One region of the Ramlibacter sp. GCM10027632 genome, then DNA from elsewhere that is predicted to be linked to it. Evidence: riboswitches for the same ligand, from Rfam matches in the RefSeq annotation. Region 1 holds a riboswitch; the other holds the start of a gene.

Evidence for each region. Region 1 has a riboswitch for S-adenosylhomocysteine ahead of ahcY (adenosylhomocysteinase). Riboswitches for the same ligand answer to the same signal wherever they lie in the genome.
Region 2: it holds a riboswitch for S-adenosylhomocysteine, as region 1 does, so the genes downstream of both, metH (methionine synthase) here and ahcY (adenosylhomocysteinase) in region 1, are expected to answer to the same signal.

The regions. Positions count from the first base shown of each region.
Region 1 is NZ_JBHTGW010000013.1:52,978-59,934, reverse strand. It holds gene metF (methylenetetrahydrofolate reductase [NAD(P)H]) at 1-552, opposite strand, end outside; gene ACFQZY_RS17325 (TlyA family RNA methyltransferase) at 596-1,339, opposite strand; gene ahcY (adenosylhomocysteinase) at 1,356-2,792, opposite strand; S-adenosyl-L-homocysteine riboswitch at 2,862-2,933, opposite strand; gene ACFQZY_RS17315 (c-type cytochrome) at 2,952-3,338, opposite strand; gene ACFQZY_RS17310 (ATP-dependent DNA ligase) at 3,400-4,467, shown strand; gene ACFQZY_RS17305 (peptide chain release factor 3) at 4,610-6,241, shown strand; gene ACFQZY_RS17300 (tripartite tricarboxylate transporter substrate binding protein) at 6,342-6,957, shown strand, end outside.
Region 2 is NZ_JBHTGW010000006.1:168,228-175,184, reverse strand. It holds gene ACFQZY_RS11250 (IclR family transcriptional regulator) at 1-618, opposite strand, end outside; gene metH (methionine synthase) at 746-3,442, opposite strand; S-adenosyl-L-homocysteine riboswitch at 3,516-3,587, opposite strand; gene ACFQZY_RS11240 (hypothetical protein) at 3,682-4,821, shown strand; gene ACFQZY_RS11235 (homocysteine S-methyltransferase family protein) at 4,843-5,892, opposite strand; gene recQ (DNA helicase RecQ) at 5,986-6,957, shown strand, end outside.

The DNA.
Region 1 (6,957 bases):
CCCCAGCTTGTACAGGTCGTCGACATAGCGGAAGTAGGCGTCGCTGTTGAAGAAGTACTGCGTGATGCCCGAGTTCGCGCCGGCCTTCACCTTGGCCGCGAAGGCCTCCAGGTCCGACTGCGGCGACTTCGCCTGCGGATGCACCTCCGGGTAGGCCGCCACCTCGAGGTGGAAGTGGTCGCCCGTCTCCTCTCGGATGAAGGCCACCAGGTCGCTGGCATAGCGGAACTCGCCGCCCATGCCGTAGCCCGAGGGCAGGTCGCCGCGCAGGGCGACGATGCGCTGCACGCCGGCCGCGCGGTAGGCCGCCAGGCGCTCGCGGATGCTGGCCCGCGTCTGGCCGATGCACGAGAGGTGGGGCGCGGCGGGCACGCCCTCGCCCATGATCTCGGTGACGGCCGCCAGCGTGCCCTCCTGCGTCGAGCCGCCCGCGCCGAAGGTGACGGAGCAGAACTCCGGCTTCAGCGCGTACAGGGCCTGGCGCGCGGCGCGCAGCTTGGCCGCGCCCTCGGGCGTCTTGGGGGGAAAGAACTCAAGGCTGATGGGAAGCATCGGCTTCTCCTTCTCGCAATTCGAACAATCGGGGAATCGAGGGTCAACCGCCCTGGCGGGCGTGGATGAAGAACTCGCGGTTGCCGTCACCGCCGGCGATCGGGCTGTCGAACCAGCCCGCCACGCGCAGCCCCAGCGACTCGCAGCACACGCGCAGCCTGCGCTCCACCTCGGCGTACAGCGACGCATCGCGCACGATGCCGCCCTTGCCCACCTGCCCCGGCTGCAGCTCGAACTGCGGCTTGGCCAGCATCAGCAGGTCACCGCCCTCGGCCAGCAGCGGCGCCAGCGCCGGCAGCACCAGCGTGAGCGAGATGAACGACAGGTCGCCGGTGATGAAGCCGTAGGCCGCCTCGGGCAGGTCCGCCGCCACGAGGTGGCGCGCATTGATACGCTCCAGGCAGGCGACGCGCGCGTCGCCGCGGATGCGCGGGTGCAGCTGGCCGTGGCCCACGTCCACGCCCACCACGCGGGCCGCGCCCTGCTGCAGCAGGCAGTCGGTGAAACCGCCGGTGGACTGGCCCACGTCCAGGCACACGCGGCCCGCCACGTCGAGGCCGCTGGCGCGCAGCGCGCCGGCGAGCTTGAGGCCGCCGCGCGAGACATAGCGCACCTCGGCGTCGTCGGCCAGCTCGATCTCGCACCCGGCGGGCAGCTCCTCGCCGTTCTTGGCGACAGGCTTCCAGCCCTCGCGCGAGAGCCAGCGCATGCCCGAGGCGATCAGCCGCTGCGCCTGCGAGCGGCTGGTGGCCAGCCCGCGGTCCACGAGCAACTGGTCGGCGCGCATGCCGCTGCCTGCGCGATCAGTAGCGGTAGGTGTCCGGCTTGTACGGGCCCTGCTTGGGCACGCCGATGTAGTCGGCCTGCTCGTCGCTCAGCTCGGTGAGCTGCGCGCCGATCTTCTTCAGGTGCAGGCGGGCGACCTTCTCGTCCAGGTGCTTGGGCAGGGTGTAGACCTTGCCCACGTCGTAGCCCTCGGGGTGCGAGAACAGCTCGATCTGCGCGATCGTCTGGTTGGCGAAGGAGGAGGACATCACGAAGCTCGGGTGGCCGGTGGCGCAGCCCAGGTTCACCAGGCGGCCCTTGGCCAGCAGGATGATGCGCTTGCCGTCCTCGAAGATCACGTGGTCCACCTGCGGCTTGATCTCCTCCCACTGGCACTTGGCCTCGAGGGTCGCAACGTCGATCTCGTTGTCGAAGTGGCCGATGTTGCAGACGATGGCCTGGTCCTTCATCTTCGCCATGTGCTCGTAGGTGATGACCGACTTGTTGCCGGTGGCGGTCACGAAGATGTCGGCCTTGTCGGCGGCCCAGTCCATGGTCACCACGCGGAAGCCTTCCATGGCGGCCTGCAGGGCATTGATCGGGTCGATCTCGGTCACCCAGACCTGGGCCGAGAGGGCGCGCAGGGCCTGGGCCGAGCCCTTGCCCACGTCGCCATAGCCGGCCACCAGGGCCACCTTGCCGGCGATCATCACGTCGGTGGCGCGCTTGATGCCGTCCACCAGCGATTCGCGGCAACCGTACAGGTTGTCGAACTTGCTCTTGGTGACGGAGTCGTTGACGTTGATGGCGCGGAACATCAGCGTGCCCTTGGCCGACATTTCCTTCAGGCGGTGCACGCCGGTGGTGGTCTCCTCGGTCACGCCCAGGATCTGCGCGCTCTTGCGGCTGTACCAGGTGGGATCGACGGCCAGCTTGGCCTTGATGGACGCGAACAGGATGCGCTCTTCCTCGCTGCCGGGGTTGGTCAGGACGCTCGGGTCCCTCTCTGCGCGCTTGCCCAGGTGCATGAGCATGGTGGCGTCGCCGCCGTCGTCCAGGATCATGTTGGGGCCTTCGGTGGCCGAGCCCTTGGGGCCGAACTCGAAGATGCGGTGGGTGTAGTCCCAGTAGTCCTCGAGGGACTCGCCCTTGATGGCGAACACCGGCGTGCCGTTGGCGACGATGGCCGCGGCGGCATGGTCCTGGGTGGAGAAGATGTTGCACGAGGCCCAGCGCACGTCGGCGCCCAGCGCCTGCAGCGTCTCGATCAGCACCGCCGTCTGGATCGTCATGTGCAGCGAGCCGGTGATGCGCGCGCCCTTGAGGGGCTGCTTGGCCGCGAACTCCTCGCGGATGGCCATCAGGCCGGGCATCTCGGTCTCGGCGATGCGGATTTCCTTGCGGCCCCAGTCGGCCAGGGACAGGTCGGCGATGGCGCAGTCGGTCGTGGCTGCGGGCTTGAGGATGGCGTTCATGGGTGGCTCCAAGTCAGGTTCAACTGAAGGCCACGCCAGCCGGGGGAGGAGGCCTCACCGCACGGACAGCGTGGGTGAGCGTCGTTGCAAGAGATGGAATCCGAGCCTCGCACGGGACGTGCTGCAACGCTCCTCGGATGAAGCCCCGATTTTAGCGTGTCAGGGCTTGGCCCCGCGCGCCTCGCGTTTTTTCACCGCCGCCTCGATCCGCGCCAGCGTGGCGGCGTCGGGGTCGGGCCAGTTGCCGCCGCCCTGGCGGGCCATGTAGGCGACCGCCCGGGCGAGTTCCTCGAGGCTCAGGTCGGCGCGGCCGCCCTTGGGGGGCATCTGGCGGATGCCGGTCCAGGCGGTGGCGGTCAGGGCCGGCTGGCCCTCCCGGATCAGGGGTGCCCAGGCCTTGCGGTCCCCCAGCCGGGGGGCCTTGAGCAACCCCTCGCCGTGGCAGGCCATGCAGGCGTCGCGGACGATGGCCTCGCCGGAACGAGGGGCGGACTGGGCGCTGGCGGCCGTGGCGGCCGCCAGGAGGAGGGCGGGGATCAGGCGCATGACGGGACTATAGTGCGGCGCCCCGGTGCGGGCCGCCCCGGGCCAGTGGTAAAAGCGGGGCATGACCGCAGTGAACATGCCCGCCTCCCCGATCGACCCCATGCTGGCCAAGGTGGCCCCCGCCCTGCCCGAGGGCGACGGCTTCCTCTTCGAGCCCAAATGGGACGGCCTGCGCGCCCTGGTGTTCCGCACGCCCGCGGGCGTGGTGATCCAGGGCCGCGACCTCAAGCCCCTGAACCGCTACTTCCCCGAGCTGGAGAAGGCGCTGTCCGAGCAGCTCCCCAAGGGCTGCATCCTGGACGGCGAGATCGTCGTCTCCGGCCCGCAGGGGCTGGACGCCGAGTCGCTGCAGAAGCGGATCCAGATGTCCGAGTCCCTGATCGGGTTCCTGGCCCGCAAGGCGCCCTCCGCCTTCGTCGCTTTCGACCTGCTGGCCGCCGGCGGCCGCAGCACCATGGCCCTGCCCCTGCAGGACCGGCGCGCCCGACTCGAGCGCCTGCTGGCCGCCGCCAAGTCCCCCCTGCACCTCACCCCCCAGACCGCGGACCGGGCGGTGGCCCAGGACTGGCTGGCGCGCTTCCAGGGCGCCGGCCTCGACGGCGTCATGGCCAAGCCGGCCGACGCGCCCTACCAGCCGGCCAAGCGGACGCAGCTCAAGGTCAAGCACGCCCATACCGCCGATTGCGTGGTCGCCGGCTTCCACTGGCACACCGACCGCCAGGAGGCCGTCGGCTCCCTGCTGCTGGGGCTGTACGACGAAGCCGGCGTACTGCAGCCCGTGGGCACCGCCGCCACCTTCACCGTGGACATGCGGCGCGCGCTGGTGGCCGAACTGGCGCCCCTGCGCGAGAACGCGCTGGAGGGCCACCCCTGGCGCGACCAGGTGCAGACCCCGGAGAACCAGGGCGCCTGGCATGTGGGCAAGGCCCTGCGCTGGGAGCCGCTGCGGCCCGAGCGGGTGTGCGAGGTCAGCTACGAGCACCTGACCGGCAGGCGCTTCCGCGACGCCACCGCCTTCAAGGGCTGGCGCCTGGACAAGCCGGCGCACGCGTGCGGGTTCGACCAGCTGGCCGTGGCGACCCCGGCCGAACTCGGGCAGGTCCTCACGCCCTGGCTCAGGCGGGGCTGAGGCGGGACTCCCGGCGCGGCCGCCCCGCGCCGGCGGCCCGGCGGGATGGGCGCCGGCCAGGGCATCGGCGACAATCGGGGGTTCGGCTGCAGGCGCCCTGCAGTCTCCTGGCAACCTGCCGTCCCGACGGAGTTTCTTCCCTGTGTCCGCCTCACCGTTTGCCGCCGAGACCCGGCGTCGCCGCACCTTCGCCATCATCTCCCACCCCGACGCGGGCAAGACCACGCTGACGGAAAAGCTGCTGCTGTTCTCCGGCGCGATCCAGATCGCCGGCAGCGTGAAGGCGCGCAAGGCCTCGCGCCACGCCACCTCCGACTGGATGGAGATCGAGAAGCAGCGCGGCATCTCGGTGGCCTCCTCGGTGATGCAGATGCTGTATCGCGACCACGTGATCAACCTGCTGGACACCCCCGGCCACAAGGACTTCTCCGAGGACACCTACCGCGTGCTGACCGCGGTCGACGCCGCCCTGATGGTGATCGACGCGGCCAACGGCGTGGAGGCGCAGACGCGCCGCCTGATCGAGGTCTGCCGCCAGCGCAACACCCCCATCATCACCTTCGTCAACAAGATGGACCGCGAGGTGCGCGAGCCCCTGGACATCCTCGACGAGGTGGAGCGCGAGCTGGGCATGCCCTGCGTGCCCATGACCTGGCCGGTGGGCAAGGGCAAGCTGTTCGGCGGCATCATGAACCTGCGCACGAATGCCATGACGGTGTTCGAGTCCGGCAGCGAGCGCCGCCCGCAGGACTTCGAGACGATTCCGCTGGATGACGCCGCCACCCTGCAGGCCCGCTTCGGCGACGAGTACACCGCCGCCGCCGACAGCATGGAGCTGGCCGTGGGCGCCTCGCCCGCCTGGGACCACCCCGCCTTCCTCGACGGCAAGCAGACGCCCGTGTTCTTCGGCTCCGGCGTGAACAACTTCGGCGTGATGGAGGTGCTCGACGCCCTGGTCGACCTCGCCCCTGCGCCGCAGCCCCGCAAGAGCTCGCTGGTGGTGAACAAGCAGCTGGTCGAGAAGACCATCCAGCCCGACGACCCCGGTTTCGCCGGCGTGGTGTTCAAGGTGCAGGCCAACATGGACGCCAACCACCGCGACCGCATCGCCTTCGTGCGCATGGCCTCGGGCAAGTACACGCCGGGCATGAAGCTCAAGGTGCAACGCACCGGCAAGGAGCTGCGCCCGACCTCGGTGGTGACCTTCCTCTCGCAGCGCCGCGAGGCGGTCGATGAAGCCTACGCCGGCGACATCATCGGCTTCACCACCCATGGCGGCGTGCAGCTCGGCGACACCATCACCGATGGCGCCAACCTGCAGTTCACCGGCCTGCCGTTCTTCGCGCCGGAGATGTTCATGACGGTGCTGCTTCGCAACCCGCTGCGCACCAAGCAGCTGCAGCAGGGCCTGGCCCAGCTCGGCGAGGAAGGCGCGATCCAGGTGTTCCGCCCGCAGGCCGGCGGCGCCATGCTGCTGGGGGCCGTGGGCCAGCTGCAGTTCGAAGTGGTGCAGCACCGCCTGAAGGCCGAATACGACGCCGACATCCGCCTCGAGGGCTGCCAGTACACCGGCGCGCGCTGGATCACCGCCGACACGCCCCAGGAGCTGCGCGCCTTCTGCGACGCCTACCCGCAGCGCATGGCGCTGGACGCGGCGGACGCCCTGGCCTTCCTGTGCACTTCGCCCTACGACGTGCGCCTGGCCCAGGAGCGCTTCCCCAAGATCCACTTCCACCCGCTGCGCGAGCACGCGGGCCTGGCGCTGCAAGGCTGATCGCCGCGCCGGGGCAGGCCGCGCCGTCCGGGTGTTCCCGGATTGTTCCCCCGGGGGGCCGACCCTCCAATGCGAGGGTCCGGACCTCCTGGAGACACCGATGCGCCGACGCCTGATCGTCCAAGGGGCCGCTGCCGCGGCGGCCCTTCCCACCCTGAGCGCCCTGCCCGCGCGCGCGCAGTCCGACAACTTCCCGAGCCGGCCGGTCAAGCTGCAGATCGCCTTCCCCGCCGGCGGCCCCACCGACATCACCATGCGCCAGCTGGCCGACAACGCCGGCAAGGTGCTGGGCCAGCCGGTGATCGTGGAGAACAAGCCGGGCGCCGGCGGCACCCTGCCGGCCCAGGCCCTGCAGACGGCGCCGGCCGACGGCTACCTGCTGGCGCAGATCCCGCTGGGGGTCTTCCGCCTGCCCTACACCACCCGCATCACCTGGGACCCGGTCAAGGACATCAGCTACATCCTGAACCTCACCGGCTACGCCTTCGGCATCGTGGTGCCGGCCGACGGGCCGATCCGCACCTGGGCCGACTTCGTGGCCTACGCCCGCGCCAACCCCGGCAAGCTGTCCTACGGCTCCACCGGCACGCTGACCAGCCCGCACCTGACCACCGAGCTGATCGCGCAGCGCCTCGGGCTGCAGCTCAATCACGTGCCATACAAGGGCAGCGCCGACCTGATGCAGGCGCTGGCGGGCGGCCACCTCATGGCCGCCG
Region 2 (6,957 bases), on a different contig from region 1:
GCCATCGGCCATCACGGGCACGCCCAGCCCATGGAGGCCGGGATCGAGTTCGCCGTGGCTCTCGCTGAAGCCCTGGCGACGCAGGGCCTGCATGTGCCGCCAGAACGCGAGCCAGTCCTCGCCCAGCCCGCTGGCGGCGATCTCGGCCTGGCGGGCCGCATGGATCTTCAGCAACTGCGCCCGGCTCATGAAGGGGAGGATGGATTTGGCGACCGCGCCGCGGAACAGGGGGTGCTGCCGGCCGCGGGTGTACGAAACGTTCAGGGACTCGACGCCGGGGACATGCAGCACGTTGATGATGTGGGAGCCGTAGACGTTGGACAGCAAGGCGTCGCAGCCGGTGGTCTGGGCCAGGCGCTGCAGGATCGGCAGGCCCACCTTGCCCACCGGGTCGGAGGTGCGCATCACGTACTCGAGCTCGATCACGCGCGGCCCGAGGACATACATGCCCCCGGTCAGGCGGGTCAGTAGGCCGGCTGCCGAGAGTTCGCGGATGTAGCGGTAGCCGCTCGAGGTGGAAAGCTGCAGGTGCTCGCAAATGGCATCCGCCGTCCAGTTCGCGTGCCCCTCGTCGAACAACTCGAGGATCGAGAGCATCTTGCTGAGGCTGGTGGCCATGGCGGTCGGCGGGCGTCGGGCACCGGCACATCCCGGCTGGGCAAGTCTAGCAACCTGACCCGACGGCTCTCTGCGAGGCCGGCACCGCGTCGTGCCGCGGGCCGCGGCCTCCAGCGGCACGGCAGCCTCAGAGATTCGGCGCCAGCAGCCGCTCGAGCTGCGCCACCTCCTCGCCGCGGCGGCGGGCCAGGTCCTGCACCTGGTCGTCGCCGATCTTGCCGACGTTGAAGTAGGTGGCCTGCGGGTGGGCCAGGTAGAAGCCGCTCACGCTGGCGGCCGGCGTCATCGCCAGGCTCTCGGTCAGCCCCATGCCGATTTCCTGCGCCTGCAGCAGCTCGAACATGCCGCGCTTGGCGCTGTGGTCGGGGCAGGCCGGGTAGCCGGGCGCGGGACGGATGCCGCGGTACTTCTCGCCGATCAGGTCCTCGTTGGACAGCGCCTCGTCCGCCGCATAGCCCCACAGGTCCTTGCGCACGCGCTCGTGCAGGCACTCGGCGAAGGCCTCGGCCAGACGGTCGGCCAGGGCCTTGAGCATGATCGCGGAGTAGTCGTCGTGGTCGTCGAGGAAGTACTGCTCCTTCTTGTCCACGCCGATGCCGGCGGTCACGGCGAAGACGCCCACGTAGTCCTTCGCCACGCCCTTGGGCGCGACGAAGTCGGCCAGGCAGCGGCTCGGGCGCATCACGCCGTCCACCGCCTGCTTCTCGGCCTGCTGGCGCAGGCCGTACCAGGTCATGGCCACCTGCGAGCGCGACTCGTCGGTGTACAGCTCGATGTCGTCGTCGTTCACGGTGTTGGCAGGCCACAGCCCCATGACCGCATTGGCGGTGAGCCAGCGGCCCTCGATCAGGCGCTTGAGCATGCGCTGGCCGTCGGCGTAGACACGCACGGCCTCGGTCCCCACGACCTCGTCCTTCAGGATCGCGGGGAACGGCCCGGCCAGGTCCCAGGTCTGGAAGAACGGGCCCCAGTCGATGTACTTCGCGAGCTCGGCGAGGTCGAAGTTGCGGAACACACGCCGGCCGATGAACTTCGGCTGCGGCGGGGTGTAGGCCGACCAGTCGATCGGCGTCTTGTTCGCGCGCGCCTTGTCCAGCGGCCACAGCGGCGCCTGCTTCTTGCCGGCGTGCTGCTGGCGCACCTTCTCGTAGTCGGCGTTCACCTCGTCGATGTACTTGGCCGCCTGCTCGGACAGCAGGCTGGTGGCCACGCTCACGCTGCGCGAGGCATCGGGCACGTAGACCACCGGGCCCTCGTAGTGGGGCGCGATCTTCACCGCCGTATGCACGCGGCTGCAGGTGGCGCCGCCAATGAGCAGCGGGATCTTGCGCAGGCGGAAGTGCTCGTCCTTCTGCATCTCGGCGGCGACGTACTGCATCTCCTCCAGCGAGGGCGTGATCAGGCCCGACAGGCCGATGATGTCCGCGCCCTCGACCTTGGCCCGCGCCAGGATCTCGTGGCAGGGGACCATCACGCCCATGTTCACCACCTCGAAGTTGTTGCACTGCAGGACCACGGTGACGATGTTCTTGCCGATGTCGTGCACGTCGCCCTTGACGGTGGCGATGACGATCTTGCCCTTGGCCTTGACGTCCTCGCCGGCCGCCTCCTGCTGGCGCTTCTCCTCCTCGATGTAGGGGATCAGGTGGGCCACCGCCTGCTTCATCACGCGGGCGGACTTCACCACCTGGGGCAGGAACATCTTGCCCTGGCCGAACAGGTCACCCACGATGTTCATGCCGTCCATCAGCGGGCCTTCGATCACGTGCAGCGGGCGGCCGCCCTGGGCCAGCACGTTGCGGTAGGCCTCCTCGGTGTCCCCGGTGATGAAGTCGGTGATGCCGTGCACCAGCGCATGCGACAGGCGCTGTTCCACCGTGCCGTTGCGCCACTCGTTGCGCTTGCTGTCGTCCTTGGCCGCGCCCTTGGCCTGCTCGGCGATCTCCACCAGGCGCTCGCCGGCGTCGGGCCGGCGATTGAGCACCACGTCCTCCACGCGCTCGCGCAGGGTGGGCTCCACCTCGTCGTAGACGCCGACCATGCCGGCGTTGACGATGCCCATGTCCATGCCCGCCTGGATGGCGTGGTACAGGAACACGGTGTGGATCGCCTCGCGCACCGGGTCGTTGCCGCGGAAGGAGAAGCTCACGTTGGACACGCCGCCCGAGACCTTGGCGCCGGGCAGGTGCTGCTTGATCCAGCGGGTGGCCTCGATGAAGTCGACCGCGTAGTTGTCATGCTCCTCGATGCCGGTGGCGATCGCGAAGATGTTGGGGTCGAAGATGATGTCCTCGGGCGGGAAGTCGAGTTCGTCCACCAGCAGCCGGTAAGCCCGCTCGCAGATCTCGATCTTGCGCTGGTAGGTGTCGGCCTGGCCCTTCTCGTCGAAGGCCATCACCACGGCGGCGGCGCCATAGCGCTTGATCAGCTTGGCCTGGTGGCGGAACGGGGCCTCGCCTTCCTTCAGGCTGATCGAGTTGACGATGGCCTTGCCCTGGATGCAGCGCAGGCCGGCCTCGATCACCTCCCACTTGGAGCTGTCCACCATGATCGGCACGCGGGCGATGTCGGGCTCGCTGGCGACCAGGTTCAGGAAGCGCACCATCGCCGCCTGGCTGTCCAGCATGGCCTCGTCCATGTTGATGTCGATCACCTGGGCGCCGTTCTCCACCTGCTGGCGGGCCACGGCCAGGGCCTCCTCGAACTGGCCGTTCAGGATCAGGCGGGCGAAGGCCTTGGAGCCGGTGACGTTGGTGCGCTCGCCGATGTTGACGAACAGCGTCTTCTCGCCGACCAGCACGGGTTCGAGGCCCGCGAGGCGCATGGGAGGGACGGGAAGGGTGTCGGGATGGGGAGCGTCGGTCTGCATGTGGACTCACCTGGCGGGGAAACACGGGGCTAGGTGAGCGCGGTTGGATTCCTCAAGCCTGACGCCGGGCGGGCCCGGCGCTGCAGCGCTCCTTGAGTGGACCGGCATTTTACCGGCTGCGCCGCGGGCGGGACAGGGCAGGCAACTCGACCGGAGTGGTTGTTACGGACCGGTCTTGCCCGCAGGAACCCGCCATGTTCAAGACCACCAGCCAACGCTTCCTCGCCCCCACCCTGGTCCACGCCGCCCAAGTGGCGACGCCCCGGGCCGCCAGCTCGTCGTCCTCGCTGACCTCGCTCAACTACGCCCTGTGCAGCCGCCTGTCTGACCTCGACCCCCACCACCCCTCGGCCCACCGGGCCGATTCGATCGAGCGCCTGCACGAGGAGTTCGCCGAGTCCCTGGCGGAGGAGTGGCGGGCCCTGGGGTCGCAGGCCCGCTCCGGCCTTTCGCCCGAGGAGCAGGACACCCTGCGCCTGAACCGCACCATCAACGCCAACCTCTCGACGACGCTGGAACACGCGCCCCGGCTGCTGCGGGCCTTCACCCCCGATGCCGACCCCGACGTGCCGGGCCACGCCGCGCTGAAATCCGAGTCGGGCAAGGTGTTCTCCCGCATGGTGCAGCACCCCACCCGTCGGGCGCAGGCCATGGTCTATGCCGCGGCCACCCGTTCGGGTGACCACAAGGCCCTGGGCATCCTGCTGCCCACCCCGCAGGAGCGCCGCGAGGTCGAGCGCATGCGCGAGCAGGCCGGCGACCGCGGGCTGGACCTGCGCACCGTGGTCCAGCTCCGCGACTACGCCCACTTCGCCACCGGCTCCTTCAACTTCTACCGGGCGGCCTCCATCCTGAAGACGATGCATGCCACCTTGGACGTGGCCCTGCTGGTGGAGGACGTGACGGCGCCGTTCACCGAGGCCATCGAGCGCCTGTGGGCCTTCCCCGACGCCCGCGTGACGGGCGACGACGTGCACAAGGGGTGGGTGGGCACCAAGGCCCTGCCGCTGGCACCCGGCACCGGATTCGAATTCAGCCGCCCCATCTCGGCCACGGTGCGGGCGGAGGGCAGCTACGTGCTGCGGGTCACGCCCGACTTGCGCAGCTACAACGTGCACCTGGTCATGCGCGGCGGTGAGGGCCAGCGGGTCAAGGCCGTCCACTTCAGCCTCTACAACGCGCTGTCCACGGTGCACGAGGGCGAGGTCATGGTGCTGCCGAACCAGCGCTTCGTGGTGAAGTCGGCCACCGAGGAGGACGTGCGGGACGGCCAGTCCCTGCAGCCGGTCACCCGCTGCATCGCGCAGAAGGTGGGCGAGCCCCACGTGCTGTGAGGCCCGCGCCGCGCCCGTGCCTTACGCGGCGTCCCTGTAGAAGAAGTCCTTGCGCACGCTGCGAGCGGCCAGCGGCGCGACGGCCTGGCCGATGGCGGCGATGTGCTCCGGCGTGGTGCCGCAGCAGCCGCCGACGATGTTGATCAGCCCCTCGGCCGCGAACTCCCGCAGCAGGCGTGCCGTGACCTCGGGGGTCTCGTCGAAGCCGGTCTCGCTCATGGGGTTGGGCAGGCCGGCGTTGGGGTAGCAGCTGATGTAGGTGTCGCCGGCCACCTTGGCCAGCTCCTGGATGTAGGGGCGCATCAGGGCCGCGCCCAGCGCGCAGTTCAGGCCCACGGCCAGCGGCTTCGCATGGCGCACCGAGTACCAGAAGGCGGTGACGGTCTGGCCGCTGAGGATGCGGCCGGAGGCGTCGGTCACCGTGCCGCTGATGATGATCGGCAGGCGCTCGCCCGATTGCTCGAAGTACTCGTCGATCGCGAACAGGGCAGCCTTGGCGTTCAGCGTGTCGAAGATGGTCTCGACCAGGATCAGGTCCACCCCGCCCTCCACCAGCGCCTGCACCTGCTCGAAGTAGGCGGCGCGCAGCTGCTCGAAGGTGACGTTGCGCGCGCCCGGGTCGTTGACGTCGGGGCTGATGCTGGCAGTGCGCGGCGTGGGGCCGAGGGCGCCGGCGACGAAGCGCGGCTTGTCCGGGGTGGAGAACTTGTCGGCGGCCTCGCGGGCCACCTTCGCGGAGGCCAGGTTCAGCTCGCGCGCCAGGTGGCCGAGCTCGTAATCGTCCTGGGCGATGGAGGTGGCGCCGAAGGTGTTGGTCTCGATCAGGTCCGCGCCGGCGGCCAGGAAGCCCTCGTGGATGTCGCGGATCACGTCCGGGCGGGTCAGGCTCAGGAGCTCGCCGTTGTTCTTCACGTCCACGCCGTGGTCGGCGAAGCGCTCGCCGCGCACCTGTTCCTCGGTCAGGCGCAGGCGCTGGATCATCGTGCCCATGGCACCGTCGATGAGGGCGATGCGCTGGGCGAGGATGCCGGGCAGGGCCTGGCCGCGGGTGTAGGCGATGGGGGAGCTCATGATCCCCGTGATTGTAGGAACTGGCAGGGTCCGGCGCGGGGCCGGGGGATCCGATGACACACCCCCGGGCGTTGCGACGACAATTCCCGGATCTTGTCCGCTCTCCTGAATTCCCCCGCCTCCGCCCCCCTCGCCGTGCTGCGCGAGGTGTTCGGCTACGAGCAGTTCCGCGGCCCGCAGGCCGCCATCATCGACCACGTCAGCGCCGGCGGCGATGCCCTGGTCCTCATGCCCACCGGCGGCGGCAAGTCGCTGTGCTACCAGGTGCCCGCCATCGTGCGCCAGCGCGCCGGGCACGGCGTGACGATCGTCGTCTCGCCCCTGATCGCGCTGATGCACGACCAGGTCGGCGCCCTGCACGAGGCCGGCGTGGAGGCCGCTTTCCTCAACTCCACCCTCAGCGGCGAGGAGGCCAGCGCGGTCGAGCGGCGCATGCTGCGCGGCGAAATCACCCTGCTGTATGCGGCGCCCGAGCGCGTGACCACGCCGCGCTTCCTGGCGCAGCTGGACTCGCTGCACGAGCGCGGGCTGCTGTCGCTCTTCGCGATCGACGAGGCGCACTGCGTGAGCCAGTGGGGCCACGATTTCCGCCCGGAATACCGCGCCCTCACCGTGCTGCACGAACGCTATGCCGGCGTGCCGCGCATCGCCCTCACCGCCACGGCCGACGCGCTCACGCGGCAGGACATCGTCGAGCGCCTGCAGCTCGAGGAGGCGCGCCAGTTCGTCTCCAGCTTCGACCGGCCGAACATCTCCTACACCATCGTCGAGAAGAAGGACCCGTCGCTGCAGCTGCTGCGCTTCATCGAGAACGAGCATGCGGGCGAGGCGGGCGTCGTCTACTGCCAGTCGCGCAAGCGGGTCGAGGACACCGCGGCCTCGCTCAAGGAGCAGGGCATCAACGCCCTGCCCTACCACGCCGGCCTCGATGCCGAGGTGCGCCAGCGCCACCAGGACCGCTTCCTGCGCGAGGACGGCATCGTGATGGTCGCCACCATCGCCTTCGGCATGGGCATCGACAAGCCCGACGTGCGCTTCGTCGCCCACCTGGACATGCCCAAGAAC